4 regions of the Thalassospira sp. MBR-102 genome follow, and region 3 is predicted to be linked to each of the others. Evidence: predicted binding sites of a transcription regulator. Region 3 holds the regulator's gene; each other region holds the start of a gene.
The links. Region 3 encodes PhoB, which activates phosphate uptake and scavenging genes when phosphate is short. Its sites were predicted from a motif close to TNTCATAAAACTGTCA; they were not measured.

Region 1: the regulator PhoB is predicted to act here: its motif matches at 1,901-1,916, upstream of phnC (phosphonate ABC transporter ATP-binding protein).
Region 2: the regulator PhoB is predicted to act here: its motif matches at 1,363-1,378, upstream of ABIE64_RS02625 (RNA degradosome polyphosphate kinase).
Region 4: the regulator PhoB is predicted to act here: its motif matches at 1,786-1,801, upstream of phnD (phosphate/phosphite/phosphonate ABC transporter substrate-binding protein).

The regions. Positions count from the first base shown of each region.
Region 1 is NZ_JBEPTC010000008.1:199,321-202,464, forward strand. Features, by position in the region: gene phnD (phosphonate ABC transporter substrate-binding protein) at 1-916, opposite strand, end outside; gene phnC (phosphonate ABC transporter ATP-binding protein) at 989-1,828, opposite strand; gene ABIE64_RS14980 (Ldh family oxidoreductase) at 2,131-3,144, opposite strand, start outside.
Region 2 is NZ_JBEPTC010000001.1:526,144-529,287, reverse strand. Features, by position in the region: gene aspS (aspartate--tRNA ligase) at 1-501, opposite strand, end outside; gene ABIE64_RS02630 (SixA phosphatase family protein) at 748-1,284, opposite strand; gene ABIE64_RS02625 (RNA degradosome polyphosphate kinase) at 1,480-3,144, shown strand, end outside.
Region 3 is NZ_JBEPTC010000002.1:179,004-182,147, forward strand. Features, by position in the region: gene ABIE64_RS04300 (cation:proton antiporter domain-containing protein) at 1-1,219, shown strand, start outside; gene phoB (phosphate regulon transcriptional regulator PhoB) at 1,282-1,977, opposite strand; gene phoU (phosphate signaling complex protein PhoU) at 1,995-2,717, opposite strand; gene pstB (phosphate ABC transporter ATP-binding protein PstB) at 2,739-3,144, opposite strand, start outside.
Region 4 is NZ_JBEPTC010000009.1:50,518-53,661, forward strand. Features, by position in the region: gene phnC (phosphonate ABC transporter ATP-binding protein) at 1-601, opposite strand, end outside; gene phnD (phosphate/phosphite/phosphonate ABC transporter substrate-binding protein) at 674-1,642, opposite strand; gene ABIE64_RS15300 (DeoR/GlpR family DNA-binding transcription regulator) at 1,877-2,689, shown strand; gene fumC (class II fumarate hydratase) at 2,841-3,144, shown strand, end outside.

The sequences.
Region 1 (3,144 bases), on a different contig from region 3:
TTTTCAGCTTGTTTTTATACAGTTCAAGCTGACGGATCGGGTAAAGCTGCGCATTGCTGCTTTCCATGAATTTGCCCATGCCATCCTGAATGCCGCCAAGAACCTTGTTGGCTTCTTCAACATTGCCCAGACGACCATAACCAAGGAAGAACGCCTTGATTTCGGATTTCAGTTCGCGCGACATATCCTTGCGATAAACCATCGGATCAGACGGGATCAGCGGCGAGGTCCAGATAACCTTGACCTTGTCGGTGATTTCCGGCTTGACCATCTGGGTGCGCGCAAGCTGTTCGGAATTGTTGGCCGCAACGTCAACCTGATGATTGGCGGTCGCCATCAGGTTGGTTTCATGGTTCGCGTTGCGAACGGTCTTGAAGCAGTTCTTCGGATCAACGCCGTTCTGCGCAAAGACGTAATAGGTCGGAACCAGGAAGCCGGAGGTCGAGTTCGGATCACCGATACCGAAGTTAAGCGTGCCGTCGCATTTCAGCATATCGGCAAGCGTGTTGAGCTTGTCGTTATCGGCCTGGGTGATGATGTGGGAATAATAGCCGTTCGTACCATCGCTTTTGGACGTCTGGACGAAAACTTCGCCGCCCGCACGATCAACGGCTTCCATCGCCGACTTGTTACCAAACCAGCCAACGTGAACCTTGCCAAAACGCATGCCTTCGATGATGCCGGCATAATCCGGGGCAAAGAATGCCTCGACCTTTTTGCCAAGCGCTTCTTCCATATCGTCGATCATCGGCTGCCACTGTGCCTTCAGGTTGGCACTCGACTCAGTCGAAATGAAACCGAACACGATGGTTTCCGGGTCTTTTTCAAGCGGCTTGAATTCGACATCGGCATAGGCCATGCCGGTTACGAGCATGCTGGCAGCAAGGGCCGCGGATGCAATTGTCTTGCGGATCATGGGAAGTCCCCCGTCAGGTTGGTTGGTAGAGGTGAAATAAAAAGAGGTAAGGCAGAGAGAAATCGTCCTGATCTAGCTTGAAACGAAAGCCAGATCCTTCTCCGCGACCCTGCTCTTGGCCGGAACGTCATCCGGGGCAGGTGCGAAAAGCTCGGAAGAATATTCGCCGTAAAGTTCGCGCAGGAATTCCGGCGTCAGTTCGGTGGATGGGCCGTCAAAAACGACTTCGCCATCGCGCATCGCAATCGTGCGCGCACAATAATCACGGGCATAATCGACCTGATGCAGCGATACGATCACGGTGACATTGTCTTCGCGGTTCACACGATCAAGCGTATTCATCACCTTGCGTGATGACGCCGGATCAAGGGATGCAATCGGCTCGTCCGCCAGAATAAGGCGTGCGCCCTGCGTGATCGTGCGCGCAATCGCGGCACGCTGCTGCTGCCCGCCCGAAAGGTTGCGCGCCTTTTTCATCGCATGCCCGTCAATGCCGACCCGCTTTAACGCGGTCATCGCCCGAATGCGCTCGGCCTTGGTGAACAGGCAAAGCGACCCGCGCCATGCCGGCACCCGGCCCAGCATCCCGGTCAGAACATTGGTCAGAACCGTCAGGCGGCTGACCAGATTGAATTGCTGAAACACAACACCAATATCGGCGCGCACCTTGCGCGCCCCCCTTGCAATACGGCCGTTCTGCTGGATGACTTCACCGAATACTTCGATCTTGCCACCATCGCGATCCCCGCGCAGCAAACCGGCAATATGACGGATCAGGGTGGATTTGCCCGAACCGGACGCCCCGATCAGCGCGACCATTTCGCCCTCGCGGACCTGTAAACTGACATTGTTCAATGCCCGTTTATCGCGCGAGAAGCTCTTGTTCAGTCCGGAAATATCTACGACCAGCATTAAAGTCCGCCTGCTTGTGTTTCGCTGGTCAAGAAGCTACGCACAAACCGCGACTCTATGGTGACGATGATGTTACAGTTCGATGATTACGACGCCTTCATTTCACCGACAACAATCAAACTTGTCTATACATCAATATATTCTTCAAATAAAAAAATGTTCACCCAAGAAATGGCAGTGTAATAATTCAATTATTACTTGTGACCGCGTTCACAAATATGGATACAGGCGAGCCAGATCACGAAAAACCCCGACAGAAAGAAACTGCCGGGGTCTCGTATTTCGCATAATCGCGTATGGATTTACTTGATGGCCTCAATCGCGGCGATGACATCATCTTCGATATCCAGCCCCTGAATTTCCGCATCCCGGCGCGCATTCTGCCCGCGCCGCCCCGGCAACCGCACGGTTTCCTCAAGCGCGATTTCATCTGCGATATAGCGCAAATGATCAATGATCCCCGCCCCGCCAACCGCAACCGGATCAATCGCAATCACCAGCTGGCCCAATGCGGGCGGCGCACCCTTGTCATCAAACAGCGACGATGACTGATGCCCGAATTGCGCACCGGTCAACCCGGCGGCCAGCATTTCGACCATCATGGCAAGTGCCGCACCCTTGACCCCGCCTGCCGGAATCATCGTGCCTTCAAGCGCCCTGACCGCATCGGTGGTCGGATTGCCGTCTGCATCCAATGCCCAGTCATCGGGGATCGGAACCCCTTTCTGCTTGGCCGCCATGATCTTGCCGCGCGCCACCTTGGACAATGCCAGATCAATCACGATCGGATCGCCATCCCTGATCGGGGTGGCAAAGGCAATCGGGTTGGTGCCAAACATCGGGCGGCGACCACCCCAGGGCGCCATCGCGGCCGGGGCATTGGCAAACATCATCGCCGCCAGCCCCGCCTCAGTCAGTCTTTCCACGGTAAGTCCCATCACCCCGGCATGGTGGGATTTATGGATTGCCGCCACCGCAATCCCCTGCGCACGCGCGATATCGGGCAATCGTTCGATCATCAGGTCAAGTGCCGGATAGGCAAAGCCGAACTGCGCATCAATCCGCAACACGGCGGGAAACGGCTGATCGGCAACCGGTTTGGCAAACCCGTCCACCTTGCCTGCACGGGCCTGCGCGGCATAGGCCGGAACGCGGCGCAAACCGTGCCCGCCCTGTCCTGCGGCCTCGGCCGTGATCAGGGCGGTTGCCACCGATCTGGCATTGTCGGGATCAACCTTGCAACGCAGCAGGGTATCACACACAAGCGCATGTGCGTCAGACAGGGAAAGCTTCATGATGGTGACCTTAAGATGGTG
Region 2 (3,144 bases), on a different contig from region 3:
CGGGGTCTGGATTTCCAAAAATCCCTGTGCGGTCATTTTCTGACGCATCGCCGAGATCACGCGCGAGCGCAGAACGATGTTCGAATGAACACTTTCGCGACGCAGATCAAGGTAACGGTGACGCAGGCGGATTTCCTCGCCATATTCGGCATCGCCAAAGACCGGCATCGGCAGCACGTCGGCCGACGACTGGACTTCGATATTCGATGCATAAACCTCGATCTCGCCGGTCGGCAGGTTCGGGTTGACGGTTTCGGCGGTACGTTTGACGACCTTGCCGTCCACCGTGATCACACTTTCGGCGCGCGACTTTTCAAGAACCGCGAAAAGCGGGCTTGAAATATCGATCACGATCTGGGTGATGCCGTAATGGTCGCGCAAATCGACAAACAGAAGGTTGCCGTGGTCGCGCTTGCGGTGGATCCAGCCGGACAGGCGCACTTCCGCATCGGCGTCAGAGGCGCGCAACGCATTACAATTGTGTGAACGATAAGGATGCATGGTCTTTCCAGGTTGCTTTGTATGCTTCGTATTTTGGGCCACAAATTTGGCGCAAAGGTGCATGGCTGCACCGCGCTGTCAAACAAAAAAGCACCGCAATCCAGCCACCCCGGTCAATTCGGGGGGCTTAAATCGGGTGATCTGTCTGTTTGCGCGACGCGGCGCTTGAAATTCTGCGGTATAAAACGCTGCCAAAGCCCCGCCGTCAAGTGCCCGTCGCAATGGTCTGCATTGCGGGCCGGAATTTCAGGTCGGCGGCGCACCGATCCCCTGCAAATCCTTGACCTTTACAAAGCGAATCAGGCGCCCGGCCTCAAACCGAACGTCCGCCCAATGATCAACATCAAATTCATACTGGCAAAGACCGCAGGTCGGATATTTACGGTTCATTTCCAGCAATGCCTCGCCATCGCCCTCGCCAAACAGCCGGGCGGCGAAATCGGCAAGTCCCGGATTATGGCCGATCATCATTACACAGCGGGCCTCGTCATGGGTGTGCCCAAGGCTTTCAAGCAGCACGGCCTCGGTCGCCATATAAAGGTCTTCGTTGTAGATCACGTCGGATGCACTGGCAAAATCGCGCCCCAGCAGGGTTAATGTCTGGACCGCACGTTCGGCGGTTGAACACCAGATCAGATCGGGCACCAGCCCCTGTTCATGCAAATAGCGCCCCATCACCGGGGCCGCCTTTTCGCCGCGCCGGTTCAGTTCCCGGTCGTGATCGGATCGGGACGGATCAGTCCAGCTTGATTTTGCATGCCTGAGCAGAAGCAATGTCTTCATAAAATCGGGTATCCGGTGATCTTAAGGAAAGCAGACTTTTGCATGCCACATCGGGCGCTGTGAAGCCACCAAGAAAACTGACTTAAAAATTTAAGAAAATTGCACCCCGACAAGCAGTTATCCTATACTCCAATCGCAACCGGGACCTGTCGCTTTATTTCAAGGACACAAACCCACTTTCGCAGGAGGCACAGCGTGACCCACGCCGCCGTTATTCAATCAAGCGCCATCACACTTGATTCGGACAAGCGCTTTATAAACCGCGAACTTTCCTGGCTGGCCTTTAACGGCCGCGTCCTTGAAGAGGCACAAAACAAACGTCACCCGTTGCTGGAACGCTTGCGGTTCCTGTCGATTTCCGCCAGCAACCTTGACGAATTTTATATGGTGCGCGTGGCCGGTCTGGTCGGGCAGCTGCGTGCGGGCATGACCAAGGTCAGCCAGGATGGCATGAGCCCGTCCGAGCAGCTGCGCGCCATTACCTATGATGCCAGCCAGTTGATGCAGGATCAGCAGCGCATCTGGCAGCAGCTTAGCAGCGAGATGGACAAGCACGGGATTTCGGTGATCAGACCGGATGATTTGACCCAGACCGACCGCAAATGGCTTGATGGCTATTTCATGCGCGAAATCTTCCCGACCTTAACGCCGCTTGCCATTGATCCGTCCCATCCCTTCCCGTTCATTCCGAACCTTGGCTTTGCGATTGTCATGCAGCTGTTTGATCCGGCGGATGGTCACAACATGCGCGGGCTGATCCCGGTGCCGCCGAAAATCGGCCGTTTCCTGCGCATGCCGGGCCGGACCGAACGGTATCTGCCGCTGGAACAGGCGATTGTCCTTTACCTTAACAAGCTGTTCCCCGGTTTCGACATGATCGAACACGGCCTGTTCCGCGTTATCCGTGACTCGGACGTTGAAATCGAAGAAGAAGCCGAAGATCTGGTGCGCGTTTTCAAGACCGCCCTGAAGCGTCGGCGCCGCGGCAGCATCATCCGGCTTAAAGTCAATGCCGAGATGCCAGAAGACCTTCTGGATTTCGTGGTCGACGAACTTTCTGTCGCCCCCGAAGAAGTCGTCAAGGTCGACGGGCTTGTCGGGCTTGTCGATGTCAAACAGCTGATCGATTCCGATCTGCATCATGATCTTCTGTTCCCGCCCTATGGCGCGCGTTATCCCGAACGGGTGCGCGACTTTGGCGGCGATTGCTTTGCCGCGATCAGCAAAAAGGATCTGGTGGTTCACCACCCGTTCGAGGATTTCGACGTCGTCGTGCAGTTCCTGTTGCAGGCTGCGCGTGACCCCGAAGTCGTCACCATCAAGCAGACCCTTTATCGCACATCGGAAAACAGCCCGATCGTCAAGGCCCTGATTGCGGCTGCCGAAGCGGGCAAATCGGTAACGGCGATGGTGGAGCTCAAGGCCCGCTTTGACGAGGAAGCCAACCTGCGCTGGGCGGCCGATCTTGAACGTGCCGGTTGTCAGGTGGTCTATGGCTTCCTTGACTGGAAAACGCATGCCAAGGTGTCACTGGTGGTCAGGCGCGAAAGCCACGGGCTTCGGACCTATGTCCATTTCGGGACCGGCAACTATCACCCGATCACCGCGAAATTCTATACCGATATTTCGTTCTTCTCGTGCGATCCGGCATTGGGTCGTGACGCGGCCAGCATCTTTAATTTCATGACCGGTTATGCGACCCCGCGGTCGCTTGAAAAGATTGCCATCGCGCCGCATACGCTTCGCCCGACCCTGCTTGCCCATATCGATCAGGAGATCGAAAATTGTCAGGCAGGCAAACCGGCGGGCATCTGGGCCAAGATGAACAGCCTTGTTGATCCGGTGGTGATTGACGCGCTT
Region 3 (3,144 bases):
CGCACTAAGCGGTGTGGGGGCGGTTGCTGTATTGTTGCTGACCGGTCGTTATCTGCTGCCACGACTGTTTCGGTATATTGCGGCCCTTAAAAACCCGGAACTTTTTGCAATCGGGACCCTGTTTGTCGTTCTGGCTGCCAGCACATTGACCGAAGCCGCGGGCCTTTCAATGGCGCTTGGTGCCTTTATCGCCGGAGTAATGTTGGCCGAAACCGAATTCCGCCATCAGATCGAAGCCGACATTTCGCCATTTCGCGGTGTTTTCCTGTCGCTGTTCTTCATGTCTGTGGGAATGTCGGTCAATGCCAATGTGGTCATCGGTCAGGCCGGAACGATCATTTTGTGGCTGATCGGGCTTCTGGTCATAAAGGCAGCGGTTCTTTTCGGATTGTCCCTGCTGATCGGCTTTAACCGGGCATCGTCAATCCGGGTCGCCATGAGCCTGGCCGCCGGTGGTGAATTCGCCTTCGTCATGCTTGCACTGGCATCGCAGAACGGGGCGGTTCCGATTGACATCGCCGTGATGCTGATCCCGGTGGTTGCGATTTCGATGGGTCTGACGCCGACTTTGATTTCGCTCGGCCATCGCATCGAACAGAAGCTTCATCCCAAGGAAACCGATCAGCTAAGCGAGATCTCGGATGAAACCGACGGCATTCAGAAACATGTTCTGGTGATTGGTTGCGGGCGCGTGGGCCGGGTTCTGGCCCGTCTGCTGCGCACCAAGGAAATCCCGTTTATCGTTCTGGAATCCGATGCCCAACAGGTTTCGCGTGGCCGAGCCGAAGGTCTGCCGGTTTATTTTGCCGATGGGTCCCGACCGGAAACATTTCGTGCCGCCCATACCGAACAGGCCCATATTGCCGCCGTTGCCATGGGCAACCCGCACGCAACGGAAAAGACCGTCGCCTTGCTGCGACAGCATTATCCGCATCTGAAAATCTTTGCCCGTGCCCAGGACATCACCCATATCGGTCCGCTGTCACGCAGTGGTGCCGATGCAGCCATCCCAGAGGTACTTGAAACCGGTTTACGCCTGTCCGATCACGTTCTGGCGGCCTGCGATATCCCGCAGGAAGATATCGATATCGAAATAGCCAAGTTCCGGCGTGCCGATATGCTGCTGATGAACGAACTTGCCCCGCGCACCGCGCGCCAAAAAACCGAAGACCAGGCACAAAAAACTGCCAAACCGGCAAAATCCAGGAAAAGCACCTGAAACGCAAAGACCCCCATCACAATAATGGGGGTCTTTCGTTTCGTCTTCCGGAATAACCGCAATCAGGCGGCTTCGACATCCAGTGCATAACCCGCGGCACGAACCGTGCGGATCACATCGCGCGTTCCCTTGACGTCATTCAATGCCTTGCGCAGACGACGAATGTGAACGTCAACCGTGCGGGTTTCGACATAGATATTCGGCCCCCAAACCGCATTCAGAAGCTGCTCGCGCGAGAAAACCCGCCCCGGATGTTCCAGGAAATAACGCAGCAGACGGAATTCGGTTGGGCCAAGATGGATAGCCTTGCCGTTACGACTGACACGATGGGCGGCCAGATCCATTTCGATATCGGAATAGATCAACTGCCCTTGTGGTTGCGCCGGACCGGATCGACGCAGAAGTGCGCGAATACGGGCCAGCAATTCACCAATCGCAAACGGCTTGGTTACATAATCATCGGCCCCGGTATCAAGGCCGCGGATGCGGTCGCCTTCTTCGCCACGCGCCGTAACCATGATCACCGGCAAATCGCGGCTTTCAGGCTTCCGGCGGATCTGGCGGCAAACCTCGATCCCTGACATCACCGGCAGCATCCAGTCCAGAAGGACCAGATCGACATGGGTTTCGGCCAGAATTTTCAACGCTTCGTCACCGTCCCCGGCTTCGACAACCTGCATCCCCTCGCGTTCGAGGTTGTAGCGCAACATGGTTACGATTGCAGCTTCGTCCTCGACGATAAGAACCGTTGGGTCCATCTTCCTATGCTCCAGTGTCACTCATTCGGTTCTACGACGGCAAAGTTCGCCGCGTCATTTTTTGGCCGAGTATCCATCGGCAGGTCTTCGCCCTTGATCCGGTAATAGATCGTTTCGGCAATGTTGGTCGCATGATCGCCAATACGTTCGATATTCTTGGCGATAAACAGCAGATGGGTCGATGCCGTGATGTTACGCGGATCTTCCATCATATAGGTCAGCAGTTCACGGAACAGGGAATTGTACATATCGTCAACTTCCTGATCGCGCGCCCAGACACGCTGGGCCTTTTCCGCATCACCTTCGATATAGGCATCCAGAACGTCCTTGATGATTTCCTGGCACAGCTTGGCCATGTTCGGGATCACCTGAACCGGGCGGATCGGCGGCACCTGGTTAAGAACCTGCGCACGCTTGGCGATATTTTTCGCCAGATCACCGATACGTTCTAGATCGTTGGACAGTTTAAGCGCGGTCACCACCTGTCGCAGGTCATCTGCCATCGGCTGACGCAGGGCCAGAAGACGTACGGCAAAATCCTGCACTTCCTGTTCCAGCGTATCGATACGGTGATCGGAAAGAATGACCTTCTCGGCCAGTTCAGAATCCCGTTTAACGATCGCACGAATGGCGGAAATCAGCTGACTTTCGGCAAGCCCGCCCATCTGCGAAATGATGTTGTTCAGACGGGTCAGTTCTTCGTCAAACGAACTGACGATATGATGTTTGTCATCGACCATCGAAAATACTCCTGCCCGGACTTAACCGAAGCGACCCGTAATGTATCCCTTGGTGCGTTCGTCCTTGGGATTGGTGAAAATCTGATCGGTTTCGCCCACTTCGACCAGCTTGCCGAGATGGAAAAACGCCGTGCGCTGCGACACGCGGGCAGCCTGCTGCATGGAGTGCGTCACGATCACAATGGTGTAGTTCGAACGAAGCTCATCGATCAGTTCCTCGACCTTTGCGGTTGCAATCGGGTCAAGTGCCGAACACGGTTCATCCATCAGGATGACTTCGGGGCTGACGGCAACCGCACGTGCAATGCAAAGACGCTGCTGCTGCCCACCAGAAAGACCGGTTGCCGGTTCCGGCAGACGGTCTTTGACTTCTTTCAGTAGACCCGCCCGTTCAAGCGAGGTCATGACGATTTCATCGAGCTCGTCG
Region 4 (3,144 bases), on a different contig from region 3:
TCAGAACCGGCAGGTGCAGCTCGGATGCAAGCGCACGCAGCAATTCCATGATCTGTCGGGATGTTTTGGGGTCAAGCGACGCGGTCGGTTCATCGGCCAGCAGGATTTCAGGTTCCTGCATCAAGGCACGAACGACGCCGACGCGCTGGCGTTCGCCACCCGATAATTCATCGGCGCGTTTGTTGGCATAATGGGCAATGCCGACACGTTCCATCAATTGAAACGCACGATCAATGTCGCTTTGGGGGAAATTGCGCGTCATGGCGCGCCAGGTCGGGACATATCCCAACCGTCCCGACAGAACATTTTCCATCACCGTCAAACGGTTGATCAGGTTAAAACCCTGAAAAATCATGCCGATACGACGACGTGCCAGACGCAACTCGCCACCCGACAAAGTCGTCAGTTCGGTGCCGTTAAGGTCAATCGAGCCCGATGTCGGTTCGACCAGGCGGTTAATGCAGCGCAAAAGCGTGCTTTTACCAGCGCCCGATGCCCCAATGATGGCAACGACGCTTTCGCCCGGAACTTCAAGGTTCAGGTCCTTGAGAACAGCCTCATCCTTGCCATAGCGTTTGACCAGATCTTTGATACGCAGCATCACGATACCTTGAAAAAAAAAGACTACCGGGACCGAAAATCGATCCCGGCAGAAGCAGTTTGAAAGAAGGGATTACTTCAGGTTGTCCGGGGTGTATTTCACACCGTTGGCAGCCTGGATTTCACGAATAACGTCCCAGTCTTTCTGATAGGTGACAGGTACGAATTTCGACACGCCTTTGAACTCTTCGCCAAGGGCGGTGCCCTTCATGTCGAAGGTAAAGAAGGCTTCCTTGATCTTTTCGATCAGTTCGGGCTTCAGGTTATAGGCATAGTTGAACGAAGTGGTCGGGAACGGCTTGCTTTCATAAAGGATTTTGACGTCAGCCGGATCGTACAGATCACGCTGGGCCATACGTTCAACCACTTCGGATGCGACCGGGGCGGCGTCATAGTCACCGGCGACAACGCCCAGCATCGACTGGTCGTGCGATCCGGAATAGACGACTTCGTAATCCTGTTCCGGGACGATGCCCTGACCGGGCAGAAGAGCGCGCGGTGCCAGGTTGCCCGAGTTCGAGGTCGGGGAGGTGTGCGCAACACGTTTGCCCTTAAGATCGGCAAGCGAATTGATGCCGCTGTCAACCCGGGTATAAAGCTGCAAGGTATAGCCAAAACGACCGTCATCGCCACCCATCAGGGCAAACGGAACCGCACCGGCAAGGTTAACCGCAAACGGGGTCGGCCCGGTCGAGAAACCGGCAACATGCAGACGGCCGCTGCGCATGGCTTCTACTTCGGCGGAATTCGACTGAACCGCAAAGAAGTGAACATCCTTGCCGGTTACTTTTTCAAGATGTTCAAGGAACGGCTCCCAGATATCGGCGTAAACCGCCGGGTCTTCGACCGGGGTATAGGCAAATACGAGGGTGTCGGGATCAACCTGCTGATCGGCAGCCGGTGCATCGGCGACCAGATCGCCATCCATGTCGCAATACATCTGGTCAAGATCGCCGCGTGCGATGCAATCATCGGCCGCATATGCCTGGGTGCTGCCAAAGCTCATCATGCCGATGGCGGCAAGCACCGTAGAAACTTTCAAAAAGTCTGTTTTTTTCGCATGTGAAAACATGTGATCGAACCTTTCTTCCCTGTAAACGCTGGTAAAGCGCCATTTTTAATGTGGTTTTGTTGGTTTTATTGTTGCTTTTATCAACATTATAGAAGGTCAAAAAGTTGGAAAAGCAACACAAAACTGTAACAAATGGTTACAAGGATTGCTGCTAACCTTGCCGGAATGGGGTGCGATCAAAGGTATTCAGGGGGGAGAGCGTCTTTGCGTATCGGAAAAAAAGAACGTCAGCAGCGCATTCTTCAGGAGCTGCAAATCCATCCGCATGTGAGAGTTGCCACATTGGCGGAACGATTCGATGTGGCAACTGAAACAATTCGCCGTGATCTTGATGCGCTAAGCGAAAATGGCCTGATCAAGCGCGAATTTGGCGGCGCATCGGCACAGCCAATGGGCCATCAACCCGATCTGGCGCAGCGACAGATGACCGCGGTTGCCGGGTTCGAACGGATCGGCATCATGGCCGGAACCATGATCCGGCCGGGTGACGTGATTATGATCGATGCCGGGTCTACCGTCAGCCAGCTTGCCCCCTATATGGCCCAGAATCCCGGCGCATTGCGGCGCACGGTTCTGACCAATTGCTACGCGGTGGTGCATGGCATGGGCGAACAGGCGGTGATTGATGATGTCATCATGTGCCCGGGGCAGTTCGATCCACGTGAAAACGCGGTTTACGGCAATGATACCGTCGAATTCCTGCGCCGTTTCCATGCCAACAAGGCCTTTATTGGCGCATCGGGCGTCGCATGGCAGGGCTTTAGCGACGTTAACCGCCGCGCGGTTGCGGTCAAACGTGCCATGATGGAACGGTCCGATGAAACCTGGCTGATGGTCGATCACACCAAGTTCGATCAGCGTTACCTTGAAAACATCGCACCGCTTGAAGCCCTGACCGGGGTGATCACGGATCGGTTGCCGCCGGAAAAACTGCTGTCACATCTGGATCGCATCGGCGTTCAGATTGTCGCATGGCAGGACAATGTTTCCGCAGATCAGGGGGCAATCGTCGGCTGATATTTTATCGCTGGCGATAAAACTGCTTTTTTTCAACATAGTGACTTTGCGCGAAAGATCATTTGCGCCCATATTCGGGAACGGCAAAACGTAATTGCCAGCCGGGTTCCCGCCCCGGTCAGTATGTTTTCTGACACGGAGGATTTCTATCGTGACCAATCCAGTGACCACCCGCACCGAACAGGACACCATGGGCAGCATCGATGTGCCCGCGGACCGGTATTGGGGGGCGCAGACCCAGCGATCCAAACAGAATTTCCGCATTGGCGGCGAACGCATGCCCGATGCCCTGATCCGGGCGTTCGGGATACAGAAACTTGCCGCCGCACGCGCCAATGCTGCCCTTGGCAATCTGGATGCCAACCTTGCCGAGGCAATCGAGGCCGCCGCGCGCGAAGTCGCCGATGGCAAGCTTCTTGATCACTTCCCGCTTGTCGTCTGGCAGACCGGCAGTG